Regions from separate parts of the Subdoligranulum sp. APC924/74 genome, predicted to be linked through region 2. Evidence: riboswitches for the same ligand, from Rfam matches in the RefSeq annotation. Region 2 holds a riboswitch; the other holds the start of a gene.
The links. Region 2 has a riboswitch for thiamine pyrophosphate ahead of thiE (thiamine phosphate synthase). Riboswitches for the same ligand answer to the same signal wherever they lie in the genome.
Positions count from the first base shown of each region.

Region 1 (7,763 bases), on a different contig from region 2:
ATCCATTATAAAGTCTGTACCGTTTTTTGTAAAGGCAATACCGCATCATTCTAAGTGCCGATACGGCGAGCGAGGTGCGGCAGATGCTAAGCCAAAAGCGCAGATAATACTGGATGTCTTATCGAGCATTTTGGCAACGCAGATGCCGTGCCGCAGCTGCCGGAGCGGTGCTTAAGCCGCAAGGCGGGAATTGTGCGGTGTTGCCTAAAGAAAGCACTGTGCAGAAAAGCCGCAGCAGCGGCGTACAGGGAGCAAAACAAAAAATCCGGACGCTTTTTGGCAAGCGCCCGGATTTTCAACAAGTTCAGCGGTTATCGTGGATAACTTTGCCCTTTTGCACCACGGCAAGGATGTTCAGGTCATCATCGGCCAGAACCACGTTGCCATAGCGCCCGGCGGCCAAAGAGCCATAATCAGCATCAACGCCAATGCTCCGGGCCGGGTTTTCGGTCGCGGCGCGCACCGCGCTTTCCAGCGGAACGCCCATCTCGCACACAGCACGGCGCATGCAGTCATACAGGCAGGTAGCGCTGCCGGCGATGGTATCGGGGTGTTCGGTCAGGGTGGCGCGGGGGCCGCGCACCGTAACGGCCTGGCCGCCCAGGCTATAAGCGCCGTCCGGCAGCCCGCAGGCCATCATGCTGTCCGCAATCAGGATCACATGGTCATCCCCGAAGGTGTTAAAGGTAAAGCGCACCACAGCGGGGTGAATGTGAACATTATCGGTGATCAGCTCCACATCGGCACCGTCTTCCAGCGCGGCAATAATGGGGCCGGGGGCGCGGTGGGTGATGCCGGGCATGGCGTTATACAGGTGGGTCATGTGGCTGGCACCGGCGGCAAACGCAGCCTTGGCGGTATCATAATCCGTGCAGGTGTGGGCAATCGAGATGCACACCTCGTTGTGGCAGTCACGGATAAAATCCAGATTGCCGGGTTCTTCCGGGGCAACGTCCACCAGCTTGATCAACCCGCCGCTGCGTGCCTGCAGCCGGCGGAACATGGCGGCATCGGCCCCCTGCACATACTTGGGGTTCTGTGCGCCGATCTTTTTGGGGCTGATGTAAGGGCCTTCCATGTTGATGCCGACCAAGTCAGCACCCTGACCGTTCTTGTGGGCGGCGGCCACATCCATAATGCCGTTCAAAATCTCCTCGCTGAACGTCATGGTGGCGGGGCAGATGGCCAACACGCCTTTGCTGGCCTCAAAATCGGCAATGGCCTGCAAGCCGGCTTCATCGGCATCGCAGAAATCATGCCCGACAGCACCGTGGAAATGAATATCCACCAAACCGGGCAGAGCATAGGCACCGTTGGCATCCAGAACTTCCTCGCCCTCCAGCGGGGGCGCACCAAAGGCAATGCGGCCATCCCGGATGGTCAGATCCCCTGTTTTGAAGGTATGTTCCGGCGTATAAATTTTTGCATTTTTGATAATCATTGAGAAATTTCCTCTTATCAGTTATGCAGTAAGGGCTTGAGCGATACGCTTAGTCCAGCTTGGAAGCAGCTTCGGCATCCAGCACCAGGGTGAAATCCGGGTGCATCTGCAGGATGGAAGCGGGAACTTCCGGCGTGACGGGGCCGAAGAAAGCTTTCTTAATGATGTCAGCCTTGCCAACGCCGTTGGCAACCATCAGAACCTTGCGGGCCTGCATGATGGTTTTGATGCCCATGGTGTAGGCTTCTTTCGGGACCAGATCTTCGTTGTTGTCAAAGAAGCGCTTGTTGGCCTCAATGGTCTCTTTGGTCAGGTGGACACAGTGGGTGCCAAGCTCAAAAGCGGCACCCGGCTCGTTAAAGCCAATGTGGCCATCGTGGCCAATGCCCAGCAGCTGCAGATCCACGCCGCCCAGATGCTGGATGATTTCATCATAGTGGGAGCACTCGGCAGCAGCATCCATGTTGGTGCCGGCAGGCATATGGATGGCTTCGGGGCGGATGTTGACCAGGTCAAACAGGTTACGGTGCATGAAGGACCAGTAGCTTTCGGGATGCTCGCGGGGCAGACCGCGGTATTCGTCCAGGTTGACGGTGTTTACTTCCGCAAAATCAAGGTCGCCCTTGTTGTACCATTCAACCAGCTGTTTGTAGGTGCCAACGGGGGTGCCGCCGGTTGCCAGGCCCAGCACGCAGTTGGGCTTCATGATGACCTGTGCCGAGATGATATTGGCCGCTTTGCGGGACATATCATAATAATCTTTTGCACGAATAATTTTCATGGGGAACATCTCCTTATTCTTTTTTTGTGCGCGGACAGCCATTACCTATAGTATAGCACAAACACCACAAAGAAACTAGAGATTGTAGAAAAAAGAGAGAAAAAACAAAGAAATATTTTAGGAAAATATAACAAAAAATCCTGGCTCCGGAAGCCGGAACCAGGATGGGGAACGCTGCCTTACAGCAGCTTTTGCAGTTCTTCGTAAACAAAGCGGACCTGCGTGCCAAGAATGACCTGGCAGGCCGTGGGGGTGGAGCGGATCACACCGGAAGCTCCGGCGGATTTGAGTGCCTTTTCGTCCACCTTAGCACCGTCTTTCAGCTGGAAGCGCAGCCGTGTGGCGCAGCAGCTGGCTTTTTGCACATTGGCCTTACCGCCCAGCGCAGCCAGAATGTTGGCGGCAATGCCGGCATGGTCAAGGTCGGCTTTTACCACACCCTCGTTTTCCGCCTCTTTCTTTTTTTGCAGCGCGGCCTTGCTGGTGGAGCGCGCCACAAAGAAGCAGATAACCGCGGCCACAGCCAGCAGCACGGGGATCACGATCCAAACCTTGGGGGCGGCGGGGGCAAGGGCAACGCCGCCGGCAATCACGGCGGCGCACAAAATCAGGGCCAGCACCAAAAAAGCAGGCGACCGGCAGATGCGTTGGAATGAGTTCATGTTACAAAGTACCTCCTTGGGTAGTGTATTTTTGCCGCTGCGGCAAACCCGCAGGAGGCATTTATAGTTCTGATTTTAACATAATCAAGCAAGAAAAGAAAGAGTTAAACGCCAGCTTTTGCCCACCAAAACAAAAAAGCCGCAGGCAGGGCCATGGCGGCCAGCCTGCGGCGTGGAACAAAGGAACCAGAACCCTTGCCCTTGCTGTTACTTAAATTACAGCATCTTCTTCAGTTCATCGAACACGAACTGAACCTGAGGCCCGATGACAACCTGGCAGGAAGTCTTGGACGGGCGGATGACACCGGCAGCACCGGCAGCCTTGACAGCCTTTTCATTCACAGCGGAAGAATCTTTCACTTCAAGGCGCAGGCGGGTTGCGCAGTAGTCAGCACCGGTAATGTTCTCCTTGCCGCCGACAGCAGCCAGAACACCGGTAGCAATCGCAGTGTAGTTGTTGTTGGAAAGCTTGATGTTCTTTTCGCTTTCTTCCACATCGTCGTCCTCACGGCCGGGGGTCTTGAGGTCAAACTTGGTGATAGCGAAGTAGAAGACAAAGTAGAACACAAGAAAAGCGGCAATGCCCAGAGGAATGATCATCCAAGTCTTGGCAGCTGCGGGCAGGGAAGCGGAGAAAACCAGGTCCGTTGCGCCTGCGGAGAAGCAGAAGCCAGCGCGGAAACCGGAGTAGTAGGTGATGATGGTGAAAATGCCGTACAGAGCAGCATAAACAACATACAGGGGGAAGCACAGGAACATGAAGCCGAACTCAAACGGCTCGGTAACGCCGCAGACGAAAGCGCAGATAGCGGCGGAAACAACCAGACCGATAGCAGCCTTCTTGTTCTTTGCGGTGCGGACCATAGCCAGTGCAGCGCCGGGGATACCGAACATCATGCAGGGGAAGAAGCCGGACATGTACATGCCAAGGTCCCAGCCCACGTCAGCACTGGTCTCGCCAGCCCAGAAGTGTTTCAGGTCGCCCAGGCCGATGGTGTCAAACCAGAACACGTTGTTCAAAGCGTGGTGCAGGCCGGTGGGGATGAGCAGACGGTTCAGGAAAGCATAGATACCTGCGCCGATGCCGCTCAAGCCGGCAATGCCGTTGCCCAGAGCAACCAGAATGCCGAAGATAACGGGCCAGACGAACAGCAGGATAACAGAAGTCACGATGGAAACCAAAGCGGTCATGATAGCAACGCTGCGCTTGCCGCTGAAGAATGCCAGCCAGTCAGGCAGCTTGGTGCTCTTGAACTTGTTGTAGCAGGTGGCGCCGATGACAGCAGCCAGGATGCCGATGAAGGAGTTGCCGGCGATCTTGCTGAAAGCAATGTAATCAACGGTGCCTTCTTCCAGGGTGGAACCAACAGCAGCGCGGATGGTGCCCACAACACCGGGGCTGAGCAGCTGCTGCATCATCAAAAAGCTGACCAGACCAGCCAGACCAGCGGTGCCGTCATGGTCGTCTGCCAGGCCGACAGCTGCGCCGATGGCGAACAGCCAAGCCATGTTATCGATCAGAGCGCCGCCAGCCTTGACCAGCAGGAAGCCGACCGTGTAAGCAGCACCGGTAGTAGGACCTTCAGCACCCATAACGGCGGGAGCCAGAGCGTAGCCAATACCCATCAGAATACCACAGACGGGCAGCGCGGCAACGGGCAGCATCAACGCCTTGCCGAGCTTTTGCAGCCATTTCATCATAAGATACATTCCTCCTAATACGGACGTATTTTGCCGGGGTGAAGCTAATGCCCCCGGTGGGGATTGCAAAACCGCTCTGGTTAGCAAAATTCCCGTTCATGCAGTGGTAAATAGGAACATTGTTTGCGGTGTAACAATCTGTTAAATCTATTTTAACATATTTTCAATAAATTGCAAATGTATTTTGTCAAAATAGCACAATGCCGAAAAAACAAAGGTGACTTTGGTTATATTGCTAAAAATATAACGCATTTTGACCGAAACTTGAAAGAAAGACAGGTGCCCCGGCGCTTTAACGAAACAAAGAGATAGATAAAGATAACATAAAGTGAGCGTTTTTTGCTAAAATATTGCAACAAAAATACATTTGAAAAAACTGTACAAAAACGCATTTCTGTAATAGTTAGCAGCTGAAACGGGCAGCTGCTGGTGCAGGGCAAAAAACGTGCGGTGCGGCTGGCGGGCGGGGCGGAAAATGTGATGTCTGCCATGGTAAAACTTTTGTGCAGCAGGTACGGGCAAATCAAGAAAAAAGGAAATAAAAAATCCTGGGACGCCGTAAAAACGGCACCCCAGGCAAACGGAGTTGAAAATGGCAAAATCAGTTGTTGGCGCTGAACAGCTGGGGCGCAGCCTTGTACAGCAGCACCACGGCAATGGTGGTCATAATACCTTCCGGCAGCATGTAGGAGCCGTTGTAAGTCAGGCTGTAGATCCACGCGGGCAGACCATCGCTCAGGTTGCCCCAGATCAGCACGCCGGACAAAAAGCTGCACAGGAAACGCAGCACGCACACGGCGGCGGAGCCCACGGCCACGCCGACCAGCTTGTTTTTGAACGGCTTGGCAAACACGCAGGCAAGCCCCAGAAAGGAGAAGGCCAGCACATAATCCAGCAGGATCATGCCCACCAAAGGCAGCAGGCCGGGCGCCGGGGGCGCATAAAAGCCCAGCAGCATCTGCAGCAGGCTGTTCACAAAGCCGGTGAACAGGCCCCACTTGACCCCGTGGCGGAAGGATACCAGAATGAACGGCACCATGCTGAACAGCGTGATGGAGCCGCCGTTGGGCAGCTCATAGATTTTGATGTTGGCCAGGATGGTGCCCAGCGCAATCATCAGGGCGCATTCTACCATAATGCGCGTTTTGGTGTAAGAGGATGACATATACATACCACTCCTGAAAAATAGTACATAAAAACAAGAAAAGCGCCCGCAGGTACAGCGGGCGCCAAAAGCGTTGTGAGCAGTATATAACCACAGCAAAACTTCCTACGCCGGCATTACCCGGATCAGGTATAGGGTGCTCAAAACACAGTTGCTTTGATCTCAGCCGGAGATGCCCTCCAGCGCCCCTGTTCTTATGTCCGGTTCCCAGTATAGCAGGAAATGCCGATTTGTCAAGGCGGAAAACTACTCGATCTGCCAAATTCCGCCGCTTAACGGTGCAAGGTCCAGCGCCAGCCATCCGTTGGCAATGGGGCGGGGAGCATTATCCACCCAGCCCGCGGCAAACAGCGGCAGGGCACAGCTGCCCCAGCCCGGCTTTAGCCCAAACCCCTGTACAGCCTGTGTGCCGGTGTTCAGGGCGCACAAAAGTGTTTCACAGCCGGCCTGCAACGTAAAGCCCAGCACGCCGGTGCTTGCATCCTGCGCGGTCCAGGCAAAGCTTTGGGGCGCATACAGCGCCGGGTGTGCCAGGCAGAAAGCATTCAGCGCCTTACTGTAATCAGCCAGGGCGCGGTGCCCGGCGTCCGCCAGCATAGCCCAGTTCGGCTCCCGGCCATCGGTAAAGGCATCCGGCTGGCCGAACTCCACCCCCGCAAACAGCAGGCTTTTGCCGGGGCGGGCGGCCTGTAATAACAGCAGCAGCCGCATCTGGGCCAGCTTTTCTTCTACATTGCCATACAGGCGGGTGAAAATGCTGGCGGGGTGGTTTTCATCGTGGCTCAGCGCGTTGATGCCCTGCACCGTGCCAAAGGGGCCAAAGCTGCCGCACAACTGCCGGAACAGAGCGCTGCGCCCGCCGAACGGCGCGGCAAAATAGGCCAGCGTATCCTGTGTCCAGCCGATCTCCCACACATAGTCAAAGCCCAGCCCGCCGCTGGCGGTATCGGAGGTGGCGTTCATGGAACCGGCGCTGTCCTCTGCCACCAGCATGCAGCCGGGGAACCGCGCGTGCAGCCCGGCTGTCAGCGTTTTGAAAAACTCTGCTGCCTGCCAGCCGTTGGGGCAGTGGTACAGCGCGTTGCCGATGGCATCCACCCGCAGGCCGTCGCACCGGCACACCTGCAGCCAGAACGCCGCCGAACTGAGCAGAAAGCTGCGCACCGGCGGGCTGGCCAGATCAAAGTTCAGGCTGCCCCAGTCGCTGGGGCCGGATTCAAATAAAGGCGCACCGTCAAAACAGGCCAGGCGGTCGGCATCCGGCGCAAAATGGACCGGCACAAAATCCATCAGCACGGCAATGCCTGCGGCGTGCAGGGCATCCACCAGCGCGGCAAAGCCTGCAAACCCGCCAATGCGCTGGGTGGGGGCAAAATACCCGCACCCCTGGTAGCCCCAGCTGCCGTCAAACGGGTATTCTGCCAGCGGCAAAAACTCCACATGGGTGTAGTGGTGCTCCACAAGATAGGGTACCAGACTTTTTGCCAGCTCCGGCCCGGTGTAATAGCGGCCGTCCCAATGGCGGTGCCAGCTGGCGGCGTGCAGTTCGTAAATCAGAACGGGAGCATCCCGGCGGGCACCGCGCAGCAAGGGAGCGGCGAACGGGTAATTCGGCTCCGCCAGGCGGGAAGCCGTGCCGGGCAGAGCTTCAAACGCAAAGGCAAACGGGTCTGCCCGCAGCTGCCAGCTGCCGTCCGGCCCCTGAATGTTATACTTGTACAGCTGCCCAAGCTGCGCCTGGGGCACCCGCCCGCGCCACAGGCCGTCCTCACAAAAGGTGAGCTCGGCGGCGGAATAGAGATCCCAGCCGTTCCAGTCACCCAGCAGCTGCACGCGGCGGGCGTGCGGCGCCCACAGGGTAAACAGCCAGCCGCGCCCCGGCCCCGCCGGGTGGGAACCCAGCAGGCGGTAAGCGTCAAAGCTGATGCCGCAGAAAAACTCTTCCACATCCGGCCGCATCGCTCTGCCCCCTTACCCTGCAAAATTGAACGTGTGTTAAATAAACTTATTATA
Region 1 covers NZ_PSQF01000079.1:3,434-11,196, forward strand. The annotation lists gene nagA (N-acetylglucosamine-6-phosphate deacetylase) at 305-1,441, opposite strand; gene nagB (glucosamine-6-phosphate deaminase) at 1,491-2,222, opposite strand; gene C4885_RS13050 (PTS transporter subunit EIIB) at 2,402-2,884, opposite strand; gene C4885_RS13055 (PTS transporter subunit EIIC) at 3,101-4,585, opposite strand; gene thiT (energy-coupled thiamine transporter ThiT) at 5,187-5,750, opposite strand; TPP riboswitch at 5,836-5,950, opposite strand; gene C4885_RS13070 (1,4-alpha-glucan branching enzyme) at 5,997-7,709, opposite strand.
Region 1: it holds a riboswitch for thiamine pyrophosphate, as region 2 does, so the genes downstream of both, thiT (energy-coupled thiamine transporter ThiT) here and thiE (thiamine phosphate synthase) in region 2, are expected to answer to the same signal.

Region 2 (7,763 bases):
CGGGTGCGCACATCCTCCACCGAGATGGTGTTATCCACCGCCTGGTTGCGTACCAGCAGCTCCACGGCGGTTTCGGTGCCGCCGTCAAAGGGCGGCACATCGTCCAGCTGTTCCGGCTCCGGGTAGGCCTGCTGCACGGCGGCCACAGCGGTTTCGCATACGGCTTTCAGCTTGGCCTTTTCCGGCATGGCCTGGGTGCAGGCAAACACTTTTGTGGAAAGGTAAAAGTCTTTTTTATCGTCCAGCGCCACCTTTTTTTCAATCAGGCGAATGGTCAGGTTGGCGCGGTCGATCAGCGCGGCTTCGTCCGCCTTGCTGTTGCCAGGCAGCAGGGTGCGCTGCGGCGCAATGGTGCTGCACTGGCCGTTGCCCATCACGTTGGTTACATGGGTAAAGCCGGGGCGGTAGTTCAGTTTAAGCACCGCATAAAACGGCACACCATCCGCAGCGCAGTCCACCACGGCCAGGTCACCGGAGGGGATGCCCTGATATTGCAGCAGCTGTTCAAAAATCACACCCGCAATACGGCGCGAAAGGTCAATAAAGTCATCGTTGTGCTGCATCTCCTGCAAAAAGGGGGAATCCGGCAGAAAGCGGCAGTTTTTGCTGTCATCGCTGGCAAATGCCTTTTCAATGCAGACGGAAAAATATTCATAAAGGTCAGCATCCAGCTCCATCGGCCGGTCCGAAAGCACCGGTTCCGATGCGCCGGCATCCAGAATATGTAAAATGACCTGATTGATTTTGACATCCATGGGGGCAGCTCCTTTGGTTTGAATTGGACTATCAGTATAGCATATTTTGCCGAAGTTGGACAGGGCAATTTTTGCCTTCCCGCATAAGGGACCATAGCGGCGGGAATCATGATGGGTAGAAAGAAGGGATGCAGAATGAGTACCCGTATCACCCATCAGGCGGATGGCACCGCCCGCGGCCAAACGCAGCAGAACACCGCCAACAGCATTATTGACCTGCGCAAACAGCCCGCCCACACACCCAAGCAGGCCGAGCCCGCCAAGCCGGACTGCTGCGGCCAGCCGCCGGTGCCCGCCCGCCAGAAAAACGCGCGGGAATACCTGGCCGGGCGCAGCCCCGGCGTGATGCAGAGTTACGCCCCCAACGCCGCCGCCAGCCCCGTGGAGGGCTGGGTGGAGGATGACGAAACGGTGCACCGCCTGGCACATTGGAGGGAGGAAGCGATTTATTGAGTGCAGGGTTTGCGGCAAGGCCCGGCAGCGGGACGATGCTAGCATCGTCCCCTACAAATCATTTGCGGCTTTTATCACAATCGGCAAGGTTTCTCTGCGGCGGGATGAGGGCATCCCGCCCTACAGGGATAAAATACCATTTGGCGTGTATACGAAAAAAGCAGAGCTTTTGACAGCTCTGCTTTTGCATTTTATGGGGATTTCTTATTTTATGCCTTGCTCTTGTTCTTTTCCACGCACAGCCCCCACACCACGGTGATGAACATGGTGATGAGCATATCCGGCAGGGTATTGCCCAGCACAAAGTCAATGTTCATCAAGATGCGGTAGATCACAAAGCCCACCAGCCAGATGATCATGCGGGAAGCGGAAAGCTCCTTGGCGGAAACATCCGAATGCAGGATAAAAGCATCGGCAATCTGCACGGCGATCATCGGGGCAAACACAGAGCCGATGAGGTACAGGAAATCGGTGATATCATCCATGGGGAAAATAATCGCGCCCACGGTGCCAATGACGGTCACGATCAAAGCGACCTGCTTGCCCTTGAACTTGGGGGCGATGGTCTCGGCAGAGATACCGGCGCTCCAAGCATCCAGGAAGGTGGTGGTGACGGTAGAGAACACCACGATCAGCAGGCCGACCACTCCAAGGCCAGCCTGCAGCAGGATCTGGGCGATATCGCTCTGGCCGGTATAGATGGCAGCGCCCATGCCAATGAGGTACATCCAGCAGGAAACAACACCGTAAGTAACAGTGCTGGCCAGGGTAGCGGCAAAGGGCTTTTCGGCTTCGCGGGTGTAATCGCTGATGAGCGGCAGCCAGGACAGCGGCATGGCAACGGCCAGCTCCACGGCAGCGCCAAAGCTGAGGGAATCATCCTGCGCGGTCATGATACCGTTGCCGCCAAAGAAGATGACCTTGCACATGACAAGGGTCAGCACGAACAGCAACACCATAACCACCTGGTTGATGCGGCCCAAGTCGGTCAGGCCGATCAGAATCCAGACCAGGATCAATGCGCCGATAACAAGGCACCACAGCCAGGCACCCACACCGGCAATGCCGTTTGCCGCCAGCGCGCCGTCATAAATCATGATGGCTGTCCAGCCGACCAGCTGCAGCACGTTGAGGGCGGCAAACCACAGGCTGCCTTTTTTGCCAAAGCTGAGCTTGGAGGTTTCCATGGCGGAAAGCCCGGTGCGCCCGCCGATGAGACCGGCAAAGAACATCATGGTGCAGCCGATCAGATGGCCCAGCAGGATTGCGGCAAAGCCCTTGGCCATGCCGAGGGGGGCAAAGTAAGTGCCGGTCAGGATCTCAGCAATGGAAACACCAGCGCCGAACCAGATCAGGCTGTTTTGGAATACAGAAGTCTTTTTCATGCTTCGGCCTCCTTGCTCCACTCGTTATCCAATGCAAAGGCGTGGTTCATGGGGCCGGAGCCATGGCCCAGGTCCAGCATGGCGGCCAATGCGCCGGAAATATACGCCTTGGCGCGGCGCACAGCGGTTTCCAGATCATAGCCCTTTGCCAGGTTGGAGGCAATGGCGCTGGACAGGGTGCAGCCGGTGCCGTGGGTGTTGGGGTTATCAATGCGCTGGCCGTTGAACCAGGCGGCGCTGCCATCGGTCAGCACCAGCAGGTCGTTGGCATCGTTCAGGTTATGCCCGCCCTTGCACAGCACATTGCAGCCAAATTTCTGGCTGATCTCTTTAGCGGCGTTTTCCATATCGGCAGCCGTCTTAATGCTGTGGCCGCACAGGATCTCCGCTTCGGGGATGTTGGGGGTAATGACTTCCGCCAGGGGCAAAAGCTCAGTTTCCAGCGCGGTAACTGCGTCCGGTTCCAGCAGGGCTGCGCCGGAGGTTGCCACCATCACGGGGTCCACCACGATATGCTTTGCGCCGTACTGCCGCAGCTTTTGGGCGATCACGCGGATCAGCTCCTGAGAGCTGACCATACCGATCTTGACAGCATCCGGGTAGATATCCGTAAACACGGCATCCAGCTGCTGCGCTAAAAATTCCGGCGTTGAATTCAGGATGCCGGTCACCCCAGTGGTGTTCTGGGCGGTCAGGGCGGTGATGGCGCTCATGGCAAACACGCCGTTCATCGTCATGGTTTTGATGTCGGCCTGAATTCCGGCGCCGCCGCTGGAGTCACTGCCAGCGATTGTCAATGCTGTTCTCATGTTTTTCCTCCTGTTGCCCGTATCGGGCGTGGTTCAGCATCAGGTAAAAATATCCGCCGTGCAAGGTGGTGCCCCCAATGCACAGCGCACCAACAGCGATAGGATGTATCGAACACCCCAAAGCTGCAAGGTCATATTATAACTGCCCGGCCAGGCGGTACAGTTCCCGGCTGGCAGCGCAGGGGTCGGCCTGGGCAAAAATGGCGCTGACAACGGCCACACCGGCCAGCCCCCTGCCCTGCAGCTGCAGCAGGTTGGCGGCGTCAATGCCGCCGATGGCTACAACGGGGATGTTGACCGCCGCCGTTACCGCGCGCATGGTTTCAGCAGTAACAGGGTGGGCGTCCAGCTTGGTGCCGGTCACAAAGGCCGCGCCGCAGCCAAGGTAGTCCGCGCCGTCGGCCTGGGCGGCCAGCGCTTCGGCAGCGTTATGGGCCGATACGCCCAAAATCTTATCCGACCCCAGCAGGGCGCGGGCGCGCTTAGCGGCCATATCGCTCTGGCCCACATGCACGCCGTCCGCCCCGGCTGCCAAAGCAATCTCGACATTATCATCAATCACAAACGGCACATGACGGAAGTGGCACAGGGCGGACAGTTCCTCGGCTTCGGCCAGCAGGTCGTGTTCGTCCAGGCATTTTTCCCGCAGCTGCACAAAGGTTGCCCCGCCGTCAATGGCCTGGGCCACTACATCGGCAAGGCGGCGGCCGTTCAGCCAGGTGCGGTCGGTCACAGCGTACAGGCGCAGCTGCTGCGGCAGAACTTTCATAAACAAAACCTCCAAAAAAGGCAAAACAAAAACGGGCGCGCCGGAAAAAGGCGCACCCGTTTTGTACACGAATGTTGCATTCTCCCTACGTTGGCATTACCCACATCAGGTTCATCGGGTCGGAACCGATTGTTCCCTCTCAGCCATAGTGGCTCCCCATAACGGGTACTATCATACCCCTTTTTGCGGATAAAAACAAGACCTTGACAAAATTCCCGTAAGTGTTTATGATGGGTAACGAAATCAGGGGAGCCTTTTTGGCTGAGAGGAAGCGCTGCTTCGACCCTTAATACCTGATGTGGACCATGCCACCGTAGGAAGACTTTCAACTGTTTTGTTTTGTCTTTTTTGCAGGGGCTCCGCGTTGGGCCCCTGCTTTTTTGTATCATATCAGGGCCGACCCGTTGGGCCGCCTTAGGGGAAAGGAAGGAAAACAGGCATTGTGCCCGAAGCTGCGGGGGAGCGCCCGGAGCTTTGTGATTCAGCGATGGGAAGCCGTGTTCCGGCGTGAGAGGAAGCCAGCAAGCTTCGACCGAACAGCGGGGAGAAGTGTTTGCCCGCTGCGCCCGTACAAGGCGGCTGACGGCAGATGCCTGCGGCAGCCTTCCGCTTTTTTGTTATATTGAAAAAGGAGTACTCGATATGAAAAAGTCCAATACCAAAAAGCTGGCTCTGGCCGGTGTTCTGTGTGCCGTTGCTGTTGTTGGCAGCATGTTTTCTTTCCCTGTATTTGGCAGCAAGTGCGCGCCGGTGCAGCACATGGTCAATGTACTGTGCGCCGTTCTGCTGGGGCCCTGGTACGGCGTTGGTGCCGCATTTGTGGCCAGCCTGCTGCGCAACCTGCTGGGCCTTGGCAGCCTGATGGCGTTCCCCGGCAGCATGTGCGGCGCTTTGCTGTGCGGCATTGTCTACCACAAAACCCACAAGCTTCTGCCCACTTTGATTGGTGAGGTGTTCGGCACCGGCATCATCGGCGGTTTGCTGGCATGGCCGGTTGCCATCTTGTTTATGGGCAAGGCCGCCGGTGACATTGCGTTCTATGCCTACATTGTGCCGTTCCTGGTTTCCACCGTGGGTGGTTCCATCATTGCCGGCATCATCCTGTTTGCACTGGAAAAGAACGGCACCCTGAAATCCATGCAGAACGCCCTGAACAAGTAACACGAGGTTTGTATTTATGTCCGTATCCGCACCGCTGGCTGCCATCCGGGCGCAGCACCCGCTTCTGCACTGCATTTCCAACATTGTTTCTGCCAACGACTGCGCCAACCTGGCGCTAGCCATCGGGGCAAGCCCCATCATGGCCCAGGCCCCGCAGGAAATGGCCGACATTGCCGCTTTGGCCAGCGCCGTTGTGCTGAACACCGGCACCCCGGACGAAGCCAAGTTCACCGCCGCCCGCACCGCCGGTGCCACGGCAAACCGCCGCAGCATCCCTGTCGTGCTGGACCCGGTGGGCGTGGGCGCAAGCCCCTGGCGGCTGGCAAACATCCAGAGCCTTTTGCAGCAGGTGCAGCCCGCCATTGTGCGGGTGAACGCCGGGGAGGCCGCCGCCCTGCTGGGCCTTGGCGGCAGCGAGCACGGGGTAGACAGTCTGACCGCCCCCAAAGCGCCCGCCGGGCTGGCCGCAGCGTTGGCGCAAAAGCTGGGGTGTGTGGTGCTGCTTTCCGGCACCGAGGACCTGATTGCCGATGGTCAGCAGCTCTGCACCGTGCGCGGCGGCAGCGACCGGATGCGCACCGTGACGGGGGCCGGGTGTATGCTTTCCGTTTTGTGTGGGGCGTTTGCCGCCGTACAGCCGGGGGATGCCTTTACCGCTGCCGTGCAGGCCGCACGGTTCTGGAAATCCTGCGCCGAGCAGGCTGAGGACCATGCCGCCGGGGCGGGCAGCTTCCGCGTGGCGCTGTTTGACGCGGCGGGCAGCATGACGGATGAAGTATTTGCCGGGGAATAATTTTTATGGTGGCAACTTAGTTGTACAAGTGCGTTTTTTCCCCCCGTACCCTGCTAGTGACTGATAAAACCATTGCCTTCTTTGTAGGGGCGGGGTCACTGACCCCGCTGCTCCCCTGCCCTAACACAAACAAAAATCAGCAAGGCCCGATACCGGGGTGAATCTCACCGCACGGTATCGGGCCTTGCTCTATATTGCTCTATATTTTATGTATTACTTCCCCGTTTGCCTGCTTTACCCAATCAGGCCGCTGTTCTTGACAGCCTGGACGGCTTCGGTGATTTTTTCCACCGGCAGGGTCAGGGCAAAACGGACGTAGCCTTCACCGGACGGACCAAAGCTGGAGCCGGGGGTGCAGATCACGCCGGCTTTTTCAATCATTTCCATGCAGAACTCCATGCTGGTGCCGTGCCCCTGCGGGACCGGTGCCCAGACGAACATGGAGCCATGGCTGTCCGGCACATCCCAGCCGATGGAGCGGAAGCCCCCGCACAGGGCGTCGCGGCGGCGCTGGTATTCGGCACACTGGGCCTTGATGGGCTCCAGCGGGCCTGTCATAGCGGCAATGGCGGCTTTCTGCTCCGGGATGAACTTGCCGAAATCGATCTGGGTGTGCAGCTTCTTGCATGCGGCAATCACATCGCGGCGGCCCACCAAAAAGCTGATGCGCGCGCCGGTCACGTTGAAGCTCTTGCTCAGGGAGAAGAACTCGACTGCGCAGGTCTCGGCGCCGGGAATGTTGAAGATGCTGTGGCCCACGGCACCATCAAAGATGATATCGCTGTAGGCGTTATCATGGATGAGCAGAATCTTATGTGCATTGCAGAAATCCACGATTTCCTGGTACAGCTCCGGGCTGCCCACGCTGCCCACCGGGTTGGCCGGCAGGGATACGATCATCATCTTGGCCTTATCAGCCACATCGTCGGGGATCTCCTTCACATTGGGCAGGAAGTTATGCTCTTTGGTCAGATGATAGTAGTACGGCACACCGCCGCCCAGCTTGACGCCGGTAATGAACACCGGGTAGCAGGGGTCCGGCAGCAGCACCACATCGCCGTCGTTCAGCAGGGCAAGGCCCATGTGGCCCATGCCGTCCTGGCTGCCGTTAAAGCTCATGATCTGGTCCGGGGTTATGCCGTCCACATCAAAGCGGCGCTTGTAATAAGCGCACACGGTATTCAGCAGTTCCGGCAGGTCCCGCAGGGAATACTTCCAGTTTTCGCTCACCATGGCGGCATCGCACAATGCCTGCTTGATGTGCGGCATCGGCTCAAAGTCCGGGGTACCGACCGAAAGATTGTACAACTTTTTGCCCTGTGCTTCCAGGGCCACCTTTTTATCATTCAGGGCGGCAAAAATTTCCGCGCCGAACAGGTCCAGCCGTTTTGAAAATTCCACTTCAAATGCCATGATTTTCTATCTCCTCTCCCAAGCCTGGGGTTATCCTCTATCCGGCAATACCAAATCATTCTAAGGCAATACCGCATAATTCCCGCCTGACGGCTTAAGCACCACTTCGGCGGCTGCGGCACGGCATCTGCGTTGCCAAAATGCTCGATAAGACATCCAGTATTATCTGCGCTTTTGGCTTAGCATCTGCCGCACCTCGCTCGCCGTATCGGCACTTAGAATTAT
Region 2 covers NZ_PSQF01000098.1:514-8,276, forward strand. The annotation lists gene C4885_RS13970 (nucleoid-associated protein) at 1-755, opposite strand, end outside; gene C4885_RS16550 (hypothetical protein) at 891-1,208, shown strand; gene cytX (putative hydroxymethylpyrimidine transporter CytX) at 1,418-2,593, opposite strand; gene thiD (bifunctional hydroxymethylpyrimidine kinase/phosphomethylpyrimidine kinase) at 2,590-3,402, opposite strand; gene thiE (thiamine phosphate synthase) at 3,539-4,171, opposite strand; TPP riboswitch at 4,237-4,340, opposite strand; TPP riboswitch at 4,407-4,508, shown strand; gene thiW (energy coupling factor transporter S component ThiW) at 4,814-5,332, shown strand; gene thiM (hydroxyethylthiazole kinase) at 5,349-6,125, shown strand; gene C4885_RS14000 (pyridoxal phosphate-dependent aminotransferase) at 6,360-7,538, opposite strand.